Regions from separate parts of the Mycolicibacterium sichuanense genome, predicted to be linked through region 1. Evidence: predicted binding sites of a transcription regulator. Region 1 holds the regulator's gene; each other region holds the start of a gene.
The links. Region 1 encodes LexA, which represses DNA repair genes until DNA is damaged. Its sites were predicted from a motif close to CGAACANNTGTTCG; they were not measured.
Positions count from the first base shown of each region.

Region 2: the regulator LexA is predicted to act here: its motif matches at 3,553-3,566, upstream of cofD (2-phospho-L-lactate transferase).
Region 3: the regulator LexA is predicted to act here: its motif matches at 3,890-3,903, upstream of SBI80_RS02360 (error-prone DNA polymerase).

Region 1 covers NZ_JAWQPU010000004.1:64,032-70,239, reverse strand. The annotation lists gene SBI80_RS13625 (alpha/beta fold hydrolase) at 1-900, shown strand, start outside; gene SBI80_RS13620 (PhzF family protein) at 935-1,633, shown strand; gene nrdR (transcriptional regulator NrdR) at 1,638-2,099, opposite strand; gene SBI80_RS13610 (LysM peptidoglycan-binding domain-containing protein) at 2,186-2,641, opposite strand; gene lexA (transcriptional repressor LexA) at 2,842-3,510, shown strand; gene SBI80_RS13600 (sunset domain-containing protein) at 3,533-5,650, opposite strand; gene SBI80_RS13595 (acyl-CoA dehydrogenase family protein) at 5,799-6,208, opposite strand, start outside.
Region 2 covers NZ_JAWQPU010000001.1:670,423-676,630, reverse strand. The annotation lists gene SBI80_RS03250 (TobH protein) at 1-563, opposite strand, end outside; gene SBI80_RS03245 (phosphomannomutase/phosphoglucomutase) at 560-1,957, opposite strand; gene SBI80_RS03240 (DUF3499 domain-containing protein) at 2,100-2,507, opposite strand; gene SBI80_RS03235 (metallopeptidase family protein) at 2,640-3,062, shown strand; gene SBI80_RS03230 (WhiB family transcriptional regulator) at 3,083-3,352, opposite strand; gene cofD (2-phospho-L-lactate transferase) at 3,783-4,796, shown strand; gene SBI80_RS03220 (coenzyme F420-0:L-glutamate ligase) at 4,793-6,151, shown strand; gene SBI80_RS03215 (NUDIX hydrolase) at 6,148-6,208, shown strand, end outside.
Region 3 covers NZ_JAWQPU010000001.1:480,295-486,502, reverse strand. The annotation lists gene SBI80_RS02370 (TIGR03667 family PPOX class F420-dependent oxidoreductase) at 1-145, shown strand, start outside; gene SBI80_RS02365 (hypothetical protein) at 231-446, opposite strand; gene SBI80_RS02360 (error-prone DNA polymerase) at 579-3,875, opposite strand; gene SBI80_RS02355 (DUF899 domain-containing protein) at 3,983-4,666, shown strand; gene SBI80_RS02350 (nuclear transport factor 2 family protein) at 4,663-5,124, opposite strand; gene SBI80_RS02345 (SDR family NAD(P)-dependent oxidoreductase) at 5,135-5,899, shown strand; gene SBI80_RS02340 (MaoC family dehydratase) at 5,903-6,208, opposite strand, start outside.

The DNA of each region.
Region 1 (6,208 bases):
ATCCACGGCATCGGGGACAACTCGACGACCTGGAGCACGGTGCAGAGCAAGCTCGCCCAGCGGTTCACGGTCATCGCGCCAGACCTGTTGGGCCACGGCAAGTCCGACAAGCCCCGCGCCGACTACTCGGTGGCCGCCTACGCCAACGGCATGCGGGACCTGCTCAGCGTGCTAGACGTCGAGCGGGTCACGGTGGTCGGCCACTCACTCGGCGGGGGCGTGGCGATGCAATTCGCCTACCAGTTCCCGCAATTGGTGGAGCGTCTGATTCTCGTCGGCGCCGGCGGCGTCACCAAGGACGTCAACGTCGCGCTTCGCATCGCCTCGATGCCGCTGGGTAGCGAGGCCCTGACCCTGCTGCGCCTGCCCATGGTGCTGCCGGCGTTGCATCTGGTCGGGCGGCTCGGCGGCGCGCTGTTCGGGTCGACGGGCGTGGGCCGCGACATCCCGGACATGCTGCGGATTCTCGCCGACCTGCCCGAGCCCACCGCCTCCTCCGCGTTCACCCGTACGCTGCGCGCCGTGGTCGACTGGCGCGGCCAGGTCGTCACCATGCTCGACCGATGTTATTTGACCGAATCCGTACCGGTGCAGTTGATCTGGGGCTCACGGGACTCGGTCATCCCGGTCAGCCACGCGCACATGGCGCACGCGGCGATGCCCGGTGCTCAGCTTGAGATCTTCGAGGGATCTGGCCATTTCCCCTTCCACGACGATCCGGACCGCTTCGTCGAGATCGTGGAGAAGTTCATCGGTTCGACCGATCCCGCCGTCTACGACCAAGAGCTCCTGCGCAATCTGTTGCGCGACGGCAGTAGCGGAAACGGGCTGACCGGCTCGATCGACACCCGGGTCGCCGTGCTCGACGCCATGGAGGCCGACGAACGCAGCGCCACCTGAGTGTGTCCCGGTTGCCGCGACGTAGCATCGAGTCATGGCGTTGGACGTATCAGTGCTGCGCGTGTTCACCGACGCGCACGGCGACCACGGAAACCCTCTCGGCGTCGTCGACGCCAGCTTGGCCCCACCCGAGCAACGGCAGCGCATTGCCACCGAATTGGGTTACAGCGAAACGATCTTCGTGAACCTTCCCGCGCCGGGTGCCAGTACTGCCACCGCGCACATCTTCACTCCGACGATCGAGCTGCCGTTCGCCGGACACCCCACCGTCGGCGCCGCGTGGTGGCTGAAGGACCGCGGCACTCCCATCAGGACGTTGCAGGTTCCCGCCGGCGTCGTTCAGGTGACCTACGAGGACTTCGACGACGGTGAGTTCACCGTGATCAGCGCGCGCGCCGAATGGGCGCCGGATTTCTCGCTCGAGCAGCTGACGTCGGTCGAGGACGTGCTGCGGGCCGACCCCGACGACTACGGCGACGCCGCCGACCGCTACCTGTGGGCCTGGATCGACGAGTCGGCGGGGAGCGTCAGGTCGCGGGTGTTCGTCCAGGACCTCGGTATCGCCGAGGACGAGGCGACCGGGTCCGCTGCGGTGTGCATCACCGAACACCTCAGCCGCGATCTGGCGATCGTCCAAGGCAAGGGTTCCGAGCTCCGCACCACCTGGGCTGCCGACGGATGGGTCAAGGTCGCCGGGCGGGTCGTGGACGACGGGGTGCGGCGTCTGGACTAGGTCGTCAGGACGACGGCACGCCGCGATGGGCGCGCAGCGCTTCGATCTCGCGCTCGAAGTCGTCCGCCGACGAGAAGGATCGGTAGACCGACGCGAAGCGCAGGTAGGCAACCTCGTCCAGATCGCGCAGGGGGCCGAGGATGGCCAGGCCGACTTCGTTGCTCGGCACTTCGGGCGAACCGGCGGCGCGCACGGTGTCCTCTACCTGCTGCGCCAGTAGATTCAAGGCGTCATCGTCGACGTGGCGGCCCTGACAGGCACGCCGGACGCCCTTGATGACCTTCTCGCGGCTAAATGGCTCGGTGACGCCGCTTCGCTTGACGACGGCGAGCACCGCGGTCTCGACGGTCGTGAACCTCCGACCGCACTCCGGGCAGGATCGTCGTCGCCGAATCGCCTGGCCCTCGTCGGCTTCCCGGGAGTCCACGACCCGCGAATCGGGATGACGGCAGAACGGACAGTGCATCTCCGCTCCTTCGTCGCGCGAACCCACTCCGGTCACGTACGAGCGTACCGATGCGCGGCAGCAGGTTTCACGGCGCATGCCACGGATCACCCCACCGGGGCGATGAGCGTCTGCCCCGCATCGACCGCGGGCGAGGGCAGTTCGTTCAGATCACGGATCTGCTCGACGACCGACCCCACCGAGGAGTCGGGCGCGATCCGCTGGGCCAGCTGCTCCAGCGACTCCCCCGCCTGCACCTGGACGACGGCCAGGCGGGCCGGCGTCGGCGCGGGCCGCTCGGCGGAACCGAACTGTGCCACCAGGCCCAGCCACACCGTGATCGCCGCTGCGATCAGCGCCAGCACGACGGTGGCCAGCGGCGTTACGGGCTTGCGGCGGTTTGACGCGCGCGACATCAGCACCCCGGTGCGGCGGTAGGTCAGCGGCGCGCCGGCGGGCCGATGCGGCTGGGGACCGCGCCGCGCGCCGGCCGTCGTGCGCCGGACCGGCCGCATGGGACGAACGACGAGTTCGGTGGGGTCTTCGCGGGTGATGATCGTCATCTCGGGGGCCTTTCCAGTGGTTGGTGGTTCGCTCTTGTGTTCGAACGATAATCGCTCAGGTGTTCGATTACTAGAACACGTGATCGAACTGTTGCAAACGGTAGCTCGACCCACCGACAAGTCCGCCGGACGCACAGCCTCCGCGACACGCGTCGAACACATGTTTGATTCTGTCGTCGGTGGCGACTACATTCGGCGCCATGAGTGACAGCAGCGACACGGTCCTGACCGAACGTCAACGCACCATCCTGGACGTCATCCGCAATTCGGTGACCACCCGCGGCTATCCGCCGAGCATCCGCGAGATCGGCGACGCCGTGGGGCTGACCTCGACCTCCTCGGTGGCCCACCAGCTGCGAACGCTGGAACGCAAGGGCTACCTGCGCCGCGACCCCAACCGCCCCCGCGCCGTCGACGTGCGGTCGGCCGACGATCCGGCCAGGACCCTGGCCCCCGTCGTCACCACGGACGTCGCCGGCTCCGATGCGCTTCCCGAGCCGACCTTCGTGCCGGTTCTGGGACGCATCGCGGCAGGCGGACCCATCCTCGCCGAGGAGGCCGTCGAGGACGTCTTCCCGCTGCCCAAGGAACTCGTCGGCGAGGGCTCGCTCTTCCTACTGAAGGTGGTCGGCGAATCGATGGTGGACGCGGCGATCTGCGATGGCGACTGGGTGGTCATCCGTCAGCAGAACGTGGCCGACAACGGTGACATCGTCGCCGCCATGATCGATGGCGAGGCCACCGTCAAGACATTCAAGCGCACCGGCGGCCAGGTATGGCTGATGCCGCACAACCCCGCCTTCGACCCGATTCCCGGCAACGAGGCCGCGATCCTCGGCAAGGTCGTGACGGTCATCCGCAAGATCTAGCGCGGATGAGCGCGGGCCGTCACTAGCCCTTCGTGAAGCCGTTCGTGAGTGCGAACTCCTCACTGGCGAACCAGATCTCGGCGCGGGCGCGGTCGTATCTGCCGCTACCCGGCGTCCAGTAGAGGCCCGACCTGGTGTCGGCCTTGATCGGATAGCCGTGCGGAGCGTTGAACGGGTCGTCGGTTGCCAGCCGCAGGGAGGGCTCGGACACCAGCGGCTCCTCCAGCCGAATCGCTGCATGCCGCCCACTCGGCGGTCCGCTATCCGGCTCGAGTGCGGCGAGCGATGTCGTCTCGGGCTCGGGGCCCGGCCCGGCCCCAGGGTCGAGCACTACCTCGGCGAAGGTCTCCAGGGCGGTTTCGTCGTCTGATTCGGCATCGGGTTCGGAATCGACGTCGGCCCGGGGCTCGTCCTGGGAATCGTGCTGATCTCCGGGGTGAGGTTCGGCATCGCTACCCGGTTCGTCCAGATCGGAGAACCAGGGGTGTTCCGGTGCGTCGTCCACGGCCTCGGAGATGACCGGCGTCGGCGCGGTGTCGATGGCGTCCTGATCGTGGGAGAGATCGGCGACGAAGCCGTCGGGTCTCCCGTGGTGATCCTCGTCGGCGGACGCGTCGTCGTGCCCGCCTTCCGGCGTCGCCCAAGTGCCGGACCGCTCCGGACCGACCGGGCGGTCATCGTCGTCGTAGACCCCGGCGGAAATCGGTCCGGATTCGAGGTCGTGGTCGGGATCGTCGCCATGGTCGAGATAGTCGTCGTCGAAGTCGTCGACCGGCGAGCGATCGGCGCGCCGGCGCCTGGCTACGACGGCCGCCGCCACCGCGCCGACCAATACCAGCAGCGGGACGATGCCCAGCAGCCACCACCAGTTCGGATGCAACCACGACGAGCCGTCCCCGGAGGACGACGCCGCCGACGACGTGGCCTGAGGAGCATCGCGACCGGGCACCTCCAGCCCGCTCAACTGCGACTGCAGGCTCGGCGGCTCGGTGGTGAACTGATTGGTCTTGGAGTTCCAGGAGATCGCGCCGCCGCTGAACTTCTGGGTGATGACGTCGCCGTTCTGGGTCTGGTCAGCCGTCGGAGCGCCCAGCTGTCCGGTCGCACCGCCCAGCTTGGCCCACGCGGCGTTCATCGCCCCACGCACGATCACGGCACCGAAGTCGGGCGTCCAGTAGATCACCGGCTGATCGGCGGCGGCGAAGCTCGCGATCTTGCTCATCGGCGCGAGCCCGCCGTCGTTCTCGTTGCTGGTGGGGAAGCCCAGGTCGCCCTGGGGGCCTCCGACGCTCTCGTACTTGGCCAGCACCTGACCGGTGAGGACGTTCGCTCCGGTCGCGGGGCTGTAGAAGATCTTTCCGCCGGCGTAGTTCTGGCCGGCGCCGTCGGAGCCGATGGCGTACTGCCCGCCGTCGGGTGCCCCGAGGGGACCGAGCGGTCCGCCCGCGGCGCGACGCGCGGCGGCGATCGCAGTGGTCGCGTCGCCGGGGATGTCGAGACCCACTAGCTGGTCAGCGAGCTCCGGTGGAGTCGTGGTGAACGCCTTGGTCTTGCGGTTCCACGTCACCTGGCCACCGGAGAACGTCTGGCTGACGTCGTCACCGTTGAACGTCTCGTCGGCGGTGGGCACGCCGAGCGCAGCGGCCGAACCGCCGAGCTTGTCCCAGGCCGCGTTGATGGCTCCCCGCACGACGTGGGCGCCGGTGTCCGGCGTCCAGAAGATCACCGGCCGGTCGGCGGCACTGAAGGTCGTGTTGCGGCTGCCGGGCGCCTTGCCGTCACCCTCGTCGATGGTCGGAAAGCCGAGGTCGCCGTCGGCCGGCCCACCCAGCGACTCGTACTCGTCGAGGATCGCGCCCCGCATGGCGTGCGCGCCGGTCTCGGGCGTGAAGAAGATCTTGCCGCCCGCGAAGTTCTGGCCGAAGCCCGCACCCGCCGGGTACACCCCGCCGTCGTTCGGGCCCAGCGGTCCTGTCGGGCCGCCGCCCGCATCCCACGCCTGGGCGATGGCGGCCTCGGCGTCACTCTCGGGCGTCGCCGCCGCGAGAGGTGCCACCACGAGCGCGGCCACCGTCATCGCGACGACTCCGGCGCCCGCGCGGCCGATCGTCGTGCCCAGGCGGGTTCGAAGCCCCGTCATTGCGTCCTCCCAGCGAGCTGCGCCGGACTCCCTTGAGTACCGCGTTTCGTCAACTCTGCGTCAGTAGACGTCCATCTTGAGGGATATCCAACCCGTCCGAGGAATGTGTCGCGCGACGGATGGCGGAAAGATCGTGCTCGCGGACCTGTCAGACGCCCAGGCTCCGGCCGATGATCTCCTTCATGATCTCGGTCGTTCCGCCGTAGATCGTCTGGATCCGGGCGTCGAGGAAGGCCCTGGCCACCGGGTATTCCCGCATGTAGCCGTAGCCGCCGTGCATCTGCAGGCAGCGGTCGTTCAGTCGCACCTGCGCCTCGGTGGCGTACCACTTGGCCATCGCCGCCTGCTCGACGGTCAGCTTCTCCTCGAGATGCAGCCGAACGAACTCGTCGACCATCATCCGCACCACCGTGGCCTCGGTGGCGAGCTCGGCCAGCGTGAACCGGGTGTTCTGGAAGCTGCCGATCGGCTTGCCGAAGGCCTTGCGGTCCTTGGTGTACTGCAGGGTGTCCTCGAGCACGGCCGCCATGCCGGCGGCTGCCATCACGGCGATGCTGA
Region 2 (6,208 bases), on a different contig from region 1:
GCGAGGGCGGCGAGGTCGACGCTGGTCCCAGGCAGCACGACGTGCACGGCGGCCAGTCCGGCTGCCAGGTAACGGCCGAGCGCGAACTCGTCGGGGACCTGCAGGCGCGGCGGCAACACCACGGCCCGGCCCGCCGCCACCTCCCGCAGCGGCCCTTCGTCCGGGGCGACCACCAGTACGCGCGCACCGCGGCGGATGCCGCTCGCGGCGGCGGACACCAGTACCGGGTCGGCGGGATCGTCACCCGCGACGACCAACATGTCCAGCGCCCCGATCCACGGCGGCACCTCGGAGGCCAGCACCAGCGGAGCCGCGGTCGAACCCCCGAGGGCGGCGGCCAGCATCGCACCGGCCGCCTCGGCGGCACCGCGGCTGGCCACCCAGATCACGGTGCGGGGCAACTGGTCGCTGCGGAGCGGTTCGAGCACGCCCTCGTCCAGGGCGGCCGCGGTGGCTCGCATTTGCGCACCCGCCATCGAAGCGGCCCGCAGCAAACCGTGACGGTCAGCTGCGAGCAGACCTTCGACGTCGTCGAGGTCGATGGTCGCGTGCGCGGCACTCATGTGACGGTCCCACTCACGGAGGCGATCTGGTCAGCGACGGCGTCGACGATGGCCGAGACGCCCTCGGTAGTCCTGGCTTCGACGTTGAGCCGCAGCAACGGCTCGGTGTTGGAGGTGCGCAGGTTGAACCAGGTTCCGTCACCAAGGTCGACGGTCACGCCGTCGAGGTGGTCGATGGACTGGATGCGACTGCCGAAGGACTTGAGCACGGCGTCGACGCACCCGGGGGCGTCGGCGACGGTGAAGTTGATCTCCCCCGACGCCTCGTAGCGCTGGTAGTCGGCCATCATCTGCGACAGCGGCCGGTCCTGCTCGCCGAGCGCGGAGAGCACGTGCAGCGCGGCCAGCATCCCGGAGTCCGCGCCCCAGAAGTCGCGGAAGTAGTAGTGCGCCGAGTGCTCGCCACCGAAGATCGCACCGGACTCGGCCATCAGCGCCTTGATGTAGGAGTGTCCGACGCGCGAACGGATCGCGGTGCCACCGCGTTCGACGATGAGCTCGGGCACGGCCCGGGAGGTGATCAGATTGTGGATCACCGTGGCGCCGATCTCCCTGCCGAGTTCGCGGCCCGCCACCAGCGCGGTCACCGCCGACGGCGACACGGGCTGGCCGAGCTCGTCGACGACGAAGCAGCGATCGGCGTCCCCGTCGAACGCCAGCCCGATGTCGGCGCCGGTGTCGAGGACGTGGCGCTGCAGGTCGACGAGGTTGGCCGGATCCAGCGGGTTGGCCTCGTGGTTGGGGAACGTGCCGTCGAGTTCGAAGAACAGCGGAAGCAGCGTGATCGGTGCGAGCGGGCCGAGCACCGCCGGGGTGGTGTGACCACCCATCCCATTGCCCGCGTCGACGGCCACCCGAAGCGGGCGGGAGCCGGCGATGTCGACCAGTGAGCGCAGGAAGTCGCCATAGTCGGCGAGTACGTCGCGGTCCTCGATGGCGCCCGGCAGGCCGTCGAAGCCCGGCACGCCGGCGATCACCTCGTCGCTGATGGTCGTCAACCCGCTCTCCTTGCCGACGGGCTTGGCGCCGGCGCGGCAGAGCTTGATGCCGTTGTAGGCCGCCGGGTTGTGACTGGCGGTGAACATGGCCCCGGGGCAATCGAGCAGACCAGAGGCGAAGTACAGCTGATCGGTGGAAGCCAGACCGATCCGGGTGACGTTCAGCCCCTGGGCGACGACGCCCTCGGCGAACGCAGCCGCCAACGCCGGCGAACTGGCCCGCATGTCGTAACCGATCACCACGCGATCCGCGCCAGGGTCGCCCTCGTCGCGCACCAAGCGGGCAAACGCGCCACCGACGTCGGCGACGAACTGCTCGTCGATCTCCTCGCCGACCAATCCACGTACGTCATACGCCTTGATGACGCGGTTGACTGCCGCAGCGGGCCGGGACATAGATCTCCTCGTGAAGGGGACTCGTGAACGCCAGCCTATCGGCTGGGCCGTCGTCCCGCCGACGGGTCACTCCGGTGGGTCGCACCGGCCGACCCGAACGCACGATCCGACGGGATGGGTGATGGAGGGTTGGCCTCGGGAGTCAGTCGAGGGGGTCTGGCAAAACCCGCAGGTGCCCGCGCTTGCGGCCATTGTGCTCCGATCGCGGGGCCGGCGGCGCCATCAGCGCATTGCCGTGAATCCCGGGATCGGAGAACCCGGCGGGCACGCTGGCGACCGCGGCATCGCGCCCTTCGCGCACTGCGTCGGCGAGCGCAACCAGGTCGTCGTCGTCGGAATGCGACGGCAATGGGCCTGCGTGCCGGACCAGTTCCCAACCCCGTGGCGCGGTGATCCGGCCAGCGTGGATCACACATAGGTCCCAGGAGTGAGGCTCGGAGGCGGTGGCGAGCGGACCGACGACCGCAGTCGAGTCCTTGTAGACGAAGGTCAGCGTCGCCACGGCGTAGTGCGGGCACCCGGGCCTGCAGCAGCGACGGGGAACGTTCACGGACACGAGGCTATCGCGCGGGCGGGCCTCTTGCCCACGACACGCGCAGCCCGCAACCGGCCGATCCCCAACCGTTACGATCGCCGAATGGTCGAGCGGGAGCCCAGACGCGTGCACCGGGGTCGCCGCGAGATGCGCGGGCCCCTGCTGCCACCGACGGTGCCGGGCTGGCGCAGCCGCGCCGAACGCTTCGACATGGCGGTCCTCGAGGCCTACGAGCCGATCGAGCGCCAGTGGCAGGAGCGGGTTTCTGGCCTGGACGTGGCGGTCGACGAGATTCCGCGCATCTCGCCCAAGGATCCGGAGAACGTGCAGTGGCCGCCTGAGGTGATCGCGGACGGACCGGTCGCGCTGGCTCGGCTCATCCCTGCCGGGGTGGACGTCAGGGGAAATGCCACTCGCGCACGAATCGTGTTGTTTCGCAAGCCAATCGAACGTCGAGCCAAGGACACCATCGACCTGTCCGACCTGCTGCACGACGTGTTGGTCGCGCAGGTGGCGACGTATTTGGGCGTGGAGCCCTCCGTCATCGACCCGACGATCGACGACGACTGACCCGTGGGGTCAGGGGTGGATCAGATGATGCCGCGCTTGAGGCGCCGGCGTTCCCGCTCGGACAGCCCGCCCCAGATGCCGAAGCGCTCGTCGTTGGCGAGTGCGTAGTCCAGGCACGCGTCCTTGACTTCGCAGCCGAGGCAGATGCGCTTGGCCTCGCGGGTCGAGCCGCCCTTCTCGGGGAAGAACGCCTCCGGGTCGGTCTGCGCGCACAACGCGCGTTCCTGCCATTGCTCGTCGTCGATTGCCGGCTCGTCGTACGCGTTCGGGTGGTCGGGGACCACACTCAACTGGGGACGGCCAATCACCCCACCCTGCGACGGCCCGGTATCGGTATGCGGTTCGTTGCCTACTGAGCCGAGCATCCGACTGTCGAATCGGATGACACGATCGAAATCTACGTGCTCATAAGACATCTTCCGCCTCCTTACCTGTTCTCGAAATTCCCGTTTGTCCAGCCCCGCCGCGAACCCGCGCGGCCACTCCCATTCGAACAAGTGATCGAATCTCGGTCTGCGACACTGGAACCGGAAGCGAACCGGGAAATGACACTGATGTGATTAGACACGGGTTAGCTGCACCGGTCAAGCGCTAAGGGCCGTTTTCATATCATCTCGTGACCAGATGTCGGCGCGTCGGTTACCTGGCGTGTCGCGAACGTGACCAATTCGGCCCCCGCCGTGAAACACGATGGCCCCGGAGCGCCTAGTGTCGATCGATGTGAAAGTCACCGTTCTGGTAGGCGGCGTCGGGGGTGCGCGCTTCCTCCTCGGCGTTCAGCAATACCTTGGCCTCGGCCAATTCGCGGGCGCGGCAACGGGCCCTGGTCACGACCACGAGCTAACCGCCGTGGTCAACGTCGGAGACGATGCGTGGATGCATGGCGTCCGCATTTGCCCGGACCTCGACACCTGCATGTACACCTTAGGTGGAGGTATCGATCCCACGCGGGGCTGGGGCCACGCCAACGAAACCTGGCACGCCAAGGAGGAACTCGCCGCCTACGGCGTGCAACCCGACTGGTTCGGGCTGGGCGACCGCGACCTGGCCACGCACCTGGTGCGCAGCCAGATGCTCAGGGCGGGATACCCGCTGTCCCAAGTGACCGAGGCACTGTGCGCGCGATGGCAGCCAGGCGCGCGCCTGCTGCCCGTCACCGACGACCGCAGTGAAACCCACGTGGTCGTAACCGATCCCGAACCAGGTGCCGAGCCCGATTCCCGGCGTGCCATCCACTTCCAGGAGTGGTGGGTGCGGTACCGCGCGCAAATCCCCACGCACGACTTCGCATTCGTCGGCGCCGACAAGGCCAGCGCGGCGCCAGGCGTGCTGCAGGCCATCGCCGAGGCCGACGTCGTCCTGATCGCCCCATCCAACCCCGTCGTCAGCGTCGGGGCGATCCTCGCCGTACCGGGAATCCGCGGCGCTATTCGTTCCACGCCGGCGCCAGTGATCGGCTACTCCCCGATCGTCGCGGGACGGGCGTTGCGCGGGATGGCCGACGAGTGCCTGTCGGTGATCGGGGTGGAGACCTCCTCGCAGGGTGTCGGAGCCCACTTCGGCGCGCGCTCGGCCACCGGGCTGCTCGACGGCTGGCTCATCGCCGAGGGCGATTCGGCCACGATCCCCGGCATCGAGGTACGCGCGGTGCCGCTGTTGATGACCGACCCGAAGGCCACCGCCGAAATGGTGCGCCACGGAATCGAACTCGCCGGCATCGGGTCGGGCGCGTGAACGCACCAGGGCAGAACACCGAACACGGTGCCGCCGCCGCCATCGAGATCCTGCCCGTGCCGGGGCTGCCGGAGTTCCGGCCCGGCGACGACGTCGCCGCCGCCATCGCCACCGCGGCACCCTGGCTTCGCGACGACGACGTCGTCGTGGTGACCAGCAAGGTGTTCTCCAAGAGCGAAGGGCGCATCGTGGCCGCGCCGACGGATCCCGAGGAACGGGATGCGTTGCGTCGCAGACTGGTCGACGCCGAGGCGGTCCGGGTGCTGGCCCGCAAGGGCCGGACGTTGATCACGGAGAACGCCATCGGCCTGATCCAGGCCGCTGCCGGCGTCGACGGCTCGAACGTCGACACGGCCGAGTTGGCGCTGCTGCCAGTCGATCCCGACGGCAGCGCGGCGGCACTGCGGGAACGCCTGCGCGCGCTACTCGGCGTCACCGTAGGCATCGTGATCACCGACACCATGGGCCGGGCGTGGCGCAACGGCCAGACCGATACCGCCATCGGTGCGGCCGGACTGGCCGTCCTGCACGGCTACGGCGGATCCCACGACGTCCACGGCAACGAGCTGGTGGTCACCGAGATCGCGGTCGCCGACGAGATCGCCGCCGCCGCAGACCTCGTCAAGGGCAAGCTAACCGGCATCCCGGTGGCCGTGGTCCGTGGGCTGTCCCCGCGCGACGACGGCACCAACGGTCACACCCTCGTCAGGGCGGGCGAGGACGACCTGTTCTGGCTCGGCACCGCCGAGGCGATCGAGCGGGGCCGGTTGCATGCTCAACTGCTGCGTCGGTCCGTGCGCCAGTTCAGTGCCGATCCCGTGGACCCGGCGGTCGTCGAGGCCGCCGTGGCCGAGGCTCTCACTGCACCCGCGCCGCACCACACCCGGCCGGTGCGCTTCGCCTGGATCCGCGATCGCGAGGTGCGCGTCGGCCTGCTCGACGGCATGCGCGAGACGTGGCGGGCCGATCTACTCGCCGACGGACGACCCGCCGATGCCGTCGATCGCCGCGTGCGCCGGGGTCAGATCCTCTACGACGCGCCCGAACTCGTCATCCCGTTCATGGTGCCCGACGGCGCCCACGCCTACCCCGACGCGGCACGGACGGCGGCCGAACACACGATGTTCACCGTGGCCGCCGGTGCCGCAGTGCAGGCGCTGCTGGTGGCTCTGGCGGTCCGCGGAGTCGGCAGCTGCTGGATCGGTTCGACGATCTTCGCTGCCGACCTCGTTCGCGAACGTCTCGAGCTGCCGCCGGACTGGGAACCCCTCGGCGCCATCGCCATCGGGCACCCGCAGACGCCGCTCGAACCGCGCGAGCCGGTACCCACCGACGGCCTGCTCGTCTACCGATGAGCCTGCACGAATCGGTCGTCGACACGCTGAACCGTTGGGAGACGACCGATCCCGGCC
Region 3 (6,208 bases), on a different contig from region 1:
CGTGGACTGCCGCCAGGACGGACCGTACTGGGCCAAGTACGGCGAGCTCTCCGACAGGTTCGGGCTGACGGACACGATGGGCAACTTCGGCACTCGCCTGCGCATCACCATCGACAAGGTGTGGACCACACCGACCGAAGGTTGACGAACACGAGATTGACGAACACCAGGCCCTCCCCCGGGGATTGGTTGGGGAGGGCCTGGTGGGTTCGTGGACGCTGACCTACGGGTTACCTTCCGGTCAGGTGGGCGATGTAGGCGGGGCCGTGGTTGCCGTACCAGCCGGGGCCGACGGTCGGAGCCGGGGTGGCGTAGGTGCCGGGGCTGAAGCTGTTGCCCGGGCCCTGGGGGCTGGTGTTGGTGGCGGCGCTGGCGGCGCCGGCCAGGCCGAGGGCGGCGGCACCGGCGATGGCGGTGGCGGCCAGGGTGCGGGTGATGATGTTCATGTCGAACTCCTTTGATCGAGTGGGTGTTTCGGCGTTGACATGACTATCCCGCGGTTTCGGGGCCGGGTCTGTCGGGCAGGTGGTGGATGACGGGGTGGAAACCCGTGTCCCCCGATCGGGGGAACGCTCGCGCTACTGGAAGTCCCGCGAGGTGGACTTCACCCGCAGGTCGATGGGACTCATCCGGTCGGCAGCCACGGTGACGGCGCCCGTGGCGTTCTGCACGATGCCCCGGATCACCAGCGCCGAAGCGGTCTGCGCCAGCTTGCGGTGCCGCGCCCACACCCCCTTCGAGCACATCACGTTGACCATGCCCGTCTCGTCCTCGAGGTTCATGAACGTCACACCCTGAGCCGTCGCCGGCCGCTGCCGATGGGTCACCGCGCCCGCCACCAGGACGCGCGTGCCGTCGGGTACCGACAGCAGCCGATCGGCGGGCACCACCCCCAGCTCGTCGAGTCGATCACGCAGGAACTGGATGGGATGGCTGTCCGGAGAGATGCCGGTGGCCCAGACGTCGGCAGCCGCCAACTCGAGGGCGGTCATACCGGGCAGCGACGGCACGTGCGTACTAGACCCGACGCCGGGCAACCGGTCGGGACGCTCGGATGCCGCGGCGCCCGCCGACCACAGTGCCTCCCGCCGCTCGATGCCGAAGCCGTTGAGCGCCCCCGCCGTGGCCAGCGCCTCGGTCTGAGGCACCGAGAGTTGCACCCGGCCCGCCAAATCCACCAGAGAAGTGAACGCGCCGTTGACCTTTCGCTCGTCGACGATCCGTTCGGCCAGCTCGTCGCCAATGTGGCGAACGCTGCCGAGCCCCAGCCTGACCGTGTTGCCGGCATCCTCCAGCGTCGCGTGCGCCAGGCTGGCGTTCACGTCGGGCCCGTGTACCAGCACCCCGTGCCGACGGGCGTCGGCGACCAGCGACTGCGGGGAGTAGAAACCCATCGGCTGGGCCCGCAGCAGGGCTGCGCAGAACACGGCGGGGTGGTGCAGCTTGAACCACGACGAGTAGAACACCAGTGACGCGAAACTCAGCGAATGACTCTCCGGGAAACCGAAGTTGGCGAACGCCTCCAGCTTCTCGTAGATGCGGTCGGCGACCTCCCCGGTGATGCCGTGACGCTCTCGCATGCCGTCGTAGAACCGGCCGCGCAGCCGCTGCATCTTCTGCGTCGACCGCTTGGACCCCATGGCCCGGCGCAGCTGATCGGCCTCGGCGGCGGAGAACCCCGCGCAATCGACGGCCAGCTGCATCAGTTGCTCCTGGAACAGCGGGACGCCCAACGTCTTTCGCAATGCCTGTTCCATCGACGGGTGGTCGTATGTGACGTCTTCCTCTCCGTTGCGGCGCTTGATGTACGGGTGCACCGAACCGCCCTGGATGGGCCCGGGCCTGATCAGCGCGACCTCGACCACCAGGTCGTAGAACACCCGCGGCTTCAACCGCGGCAGGGTGGCCATCTGCGCGCGGGACTCCACCTGGAACACCCCGATGGAGTCGGCGCGCTGCAGCATCTCGTACACACCCGCTTCACTCAGGTCGAGCTTGGCCAGATCGACCTCGATGCCCTTGTGCTCGGCGATCAGGTCGATGGCGTAGTGCAGCGCCGAGAGCATGCCGAGCCCCAGCATGTCGAACTTCACCAAACCGATTGCCGCGCAATCATCCTTGTCCCACTGCAACACGCTGCGGTTCTCCATGCGCGCCCATTCCACCGGACACACGTCGGCGATGGGTCGGTCGCAGATCACCATGCCGCCGGAGTGGATGCCCATGTGCCGCGGCAGGTCCTTGATCTGCAGCGCGAGGTCGATCACCGAGTCGGGGATCTCCTCGACGTCGGGCGAGTCGGCCAGCCCGTTCCATCGGCTGATCTGCTTGCTCCAGGCATCCTGCTGGCCCTGTGAGAAGCCGAGCGCGCGCGCCATGTCACGCACCGCGCTGCGACCGCGGTAGGTGATGACGTTGGCCACCTGCGCGGCGTAGTCCCGGCCGTAGCGCTGGTAGACGTACTGGATCGCCTGCTCGCGCAGGTCCGATTCGATGTCGACGTCGATGTCGGGCGGCCCGTCGCGGGCCGGTGACAGGAAACGTTCGAACAGCAGCTCGTTGGCGATCGGGTCGACATGGGTGACGCCGAGGGCGTAGCAGACCGCGGAGTTGGCCGCCGATCCCCGGCCCTGGGCCAGGATGCGGTTCTCCCGGCAGAACCGGGTGATGTCGTGGACCACCAGGAAGTAACCGGGGAAGTTCAGCTGGCTGATGACCTTCAGCTCGTGCTCGATCTGGGCGTAGGCCTGCGGGGCGCGTTCGGGTGGGCCGTATCTGTCGCGGGCGCCGGTCATGGTGAGGTGCCGCAGCCAGCTGTCCTCGGTGTGCCCGGGAGGAACGTCGAACGGCGGCAGCTTGGGGGCGATGAGCGCCAGGCCGAAGGCGCACTGTTCGCCGAGCTCCGCCGCGGCCGCCACCGCCCCGGGATGGTGGGCGAACAGACGGGCCATCTCCTCCCCCGACCGCAGGTGCGAACCACCAAGCGGGGCAAGCCAACCGGCGGCATCGTCCATCGAATTGCGCGCCCGGATGGCCCCCATGGCCATGGCCAGCCGGCCACGGGACGGCTCGGCGAAGTGCGCGGCGGTGGTGGCGACGACGCCGACTCCGAAGCGGGGTGCCAGCTGGGCCAACGCGGCGTTGACCTCGTCGTCGTGCGGGTGCCCGTGACTGGTGAGCTCGACGCTCACCCGCCCGCGCCCGAACCGCTCCACCAGATCGGCGAGCGCCGCCTCGGCCGCCTCGGGGCCGCCCGTCGAGAGTGCTTGGCGCACATGGCCCTTGCGACATCCGGTGAGCACGTGCCAGTGCCCACCCGCCGCCTCGGTCAGCGCGTCGTAGTCGTAGCGCGGCTTGCCCTTCTCCCCGCCTGCCAGATGCGCCTTGGCCAGCTCGCGCGACAGCCGTCGGTACCCCTCGGGCCCGCGAGCCAGGACCAGCAGTTGCGGCCCCGGCGGGTCGGGCACCTCGGTGCGCGCGACGTTGCCCAGCGAGAGTTCGGCGCCGAACACCGTCTGCACGTCGAGCTCCCTGGCCGCCTCGGCGAATCGCACCACGCCGTACAACCCGTCGTGGTCGGTCAGCGCGATGGCCCGCAGGTTCAGCCGGGCCGCCTCCTCGACGAGTTCCTCGGGCGTGCTGGCACCGTCGAGGAAGCTGTACGCCGAGTGGGCGTGCAATTCGGCATACGGCACCGACGATGCCGGTGTCGGCGGCCGGCTCACCGGCTCGTAGGCGCCGCGCTTGCGCGACCACGCCGGACTGTCGCCACCGTCACCGGTCGGCTCGGGCAGCCGCGAACCGGCGCGACGCGGCTTGCTGGTGAGGATGCGCTCCATCTCGCCCCAGCTCGACGGCCCGTCGTTCCAACCCATCCCTGCACCGTAATCGAACAAACGTTCGATTGCCACGGCCGGCGATGAGTTCTCCGGTCGGCATCGGTCGACACCACCAGAGACGAGACCACCACGAGGAGACGCGCATGACCCCCACCGCCCTGCCCCCCGTCGTCGATAAGGACACCTGGCGCAGCGCCCTCGACGAGCTGCGCGCCAGGGAGAAGGCCGCCACCCGCGAGCTGGACGCGATCGCCGCGCAGCGCCGGCGCCTCCCGATGGTCGAGATGGCTGAGTACACGCTGATCGGTGCCGACGGACCGGTCTCGCTGGCCGAGGTCTTCGACGGCCGCCGCCAGCTCATCGTCTACAACCACATGTGGTTCGACGACCAGGAGTGGCAGTGCGGCGGGTGCACGGGCTTCACGTCGCAGTTCACCCGGCTGGACTTCCTGTCCAACTACGACGCCCGCTTCGTCATCGTCACCAACGGCCCGATCGACCAGGCGCTGGCGTACAAGGCGAAGGTCGGTAACCAGATGGAATGGTTCTCTTCGTCGGAGAGCACCTTCGGTGCCGACGTGGGGGCGGCACCGGGAACGGGTTTCGCGGTGAACGTCTTCCTGCGGGACGGCGATACGGTCTACCGCACCTGGCACACCGACGGTCGCGGCACCGAACAGCTCAGCCACACGTTCGCGCTGATCGACCTGCTGCCCTGGGGCCGCCAGGAGCAGTGGCAGGACTCCCCGCCGGGCTGGCCGCAGGCGCCGACCTACTCCAAGTGGCTGGACTCACCTGCCGTCGCGAGGTTGTACGGCACCGGTTAGCGCAACGGAATGTCGCGTCCCCGTTCGGCTTCCGGCCGCGGACCGAAGTATCTACGGTCGGCCTCGTCGATCGCGACGTCGTTGATGCTGGCCTCGCGCCGGCACATCAAGCCGAGCTCGTCGAACTCCCAGAGTTCGTTGCCGTAGCTGCGGTACCACTGCCCGCCGGCATCGTGCCACTCGTACTGGAAGCGCACCGCGATCCGGTCACCGCCGAAACTCCACAGGCTCTTGCGCAGCACGTAGTCGAGCTCGCGCTCCCACTTGGCCGTCAGGAACTCCACGATCTCGGCCCGTCCGGTCAGGAACAGGTCGCGATTGCGCCACTGGGAATCTTCGGTGTAGGCCAGGCTCACCCGGTGCGGATCGCGGGTGTTCCAGGCATCCTCGGCGGCTTGCACCTTGATGAGCGCGCTCTGGAGGTCGTAGGGAGGGAAGGGCGGTTTGGACTCGGTCATGATGGTCATCATGACTCTACGTCTGGACGGCACGGTGGCCTTGGTGACGGGTGCGAGCAGCGGCATCGGCGAGGCCACTGCGCTAGCGCTGGCCGCCGAGGGTGCCACGGTCGCACTGCTGGCGCGACGGCGCGACCGGCTCGAGGACCTGCGCGCCCGGATCGGGTCGGCCGGCGGCCGGGCGATCGCCGTCGAGGCCGACGTCTCGGATCGGCAGCAGGCCGCCGCGGCCGTGGACGCCGTCGTCGCCGAGCTGGGCCGGCTGGACACCGTGGTGAACAACGCGGGTCTGATGCGGATCGGGCCGGTCGCCGAGGCCGACCCCGGGGACTGGGACACGATGCTCTCGGTCAACGTCCAGGGGCTGCTGTACGTGACTCGCGCCGGCCTGCCGCACCTGATCGCCGCGGCCGCCGACTCGCCGCGCGGTGTGGCCGACGTGGTGAACGTCAGTTCCACCGCGGGCCGCATCGCCCGGCCGGGGACCGCGGTCTACGCGCTGACGAAGTTCGGCGTCGGCGCGTTCTCCGAGGCGCTGCGCCAGGAAGTGCTCGGGCAGCGGGTGCGCGTCGGCCTCGTCGAACCAGGCACCGTGCGCACCGAGATCACCGACGCCCTGCCCGAGGCCGACCGCGAGGCCATCGAACGGCGTAGCCCGGGCATGGTGAAGCTGGAGCCGCAGGACATCGCCGAGGCCGTCACGTTCATGGTGACCCGCGACCGGCGCGTCGCGGTCAACGAGATCCTGGTGCGCGCGGCCGAGCAGACCTGGTAGCGGTCAGTCGGCGTATTCGACCGTGCCGTCCTCCAGCACGACGCGCAGGTTCGACCCGTCGGCCTCGGCGGCCTCGGTCCGGAACACCGCGTGCCCCGGCTCGGTGCGCCACACCGACGTCGTCAGCGTCTCACCGGGGAACACCGGTGAGGTGAACCGCGCGCCGATGGCCTTGATCTTGCTGGCGTCGTTGCCGCCGAGCTCGGCTACCAGTACCCGGCCCGCCACGCCGTAGGTGCACAGCCCGTGCAGGATCGGCTTCGGGAAGCCGGCGAGGTTCTTGGCGAACCACGGGTCGCTGTGCAGCGG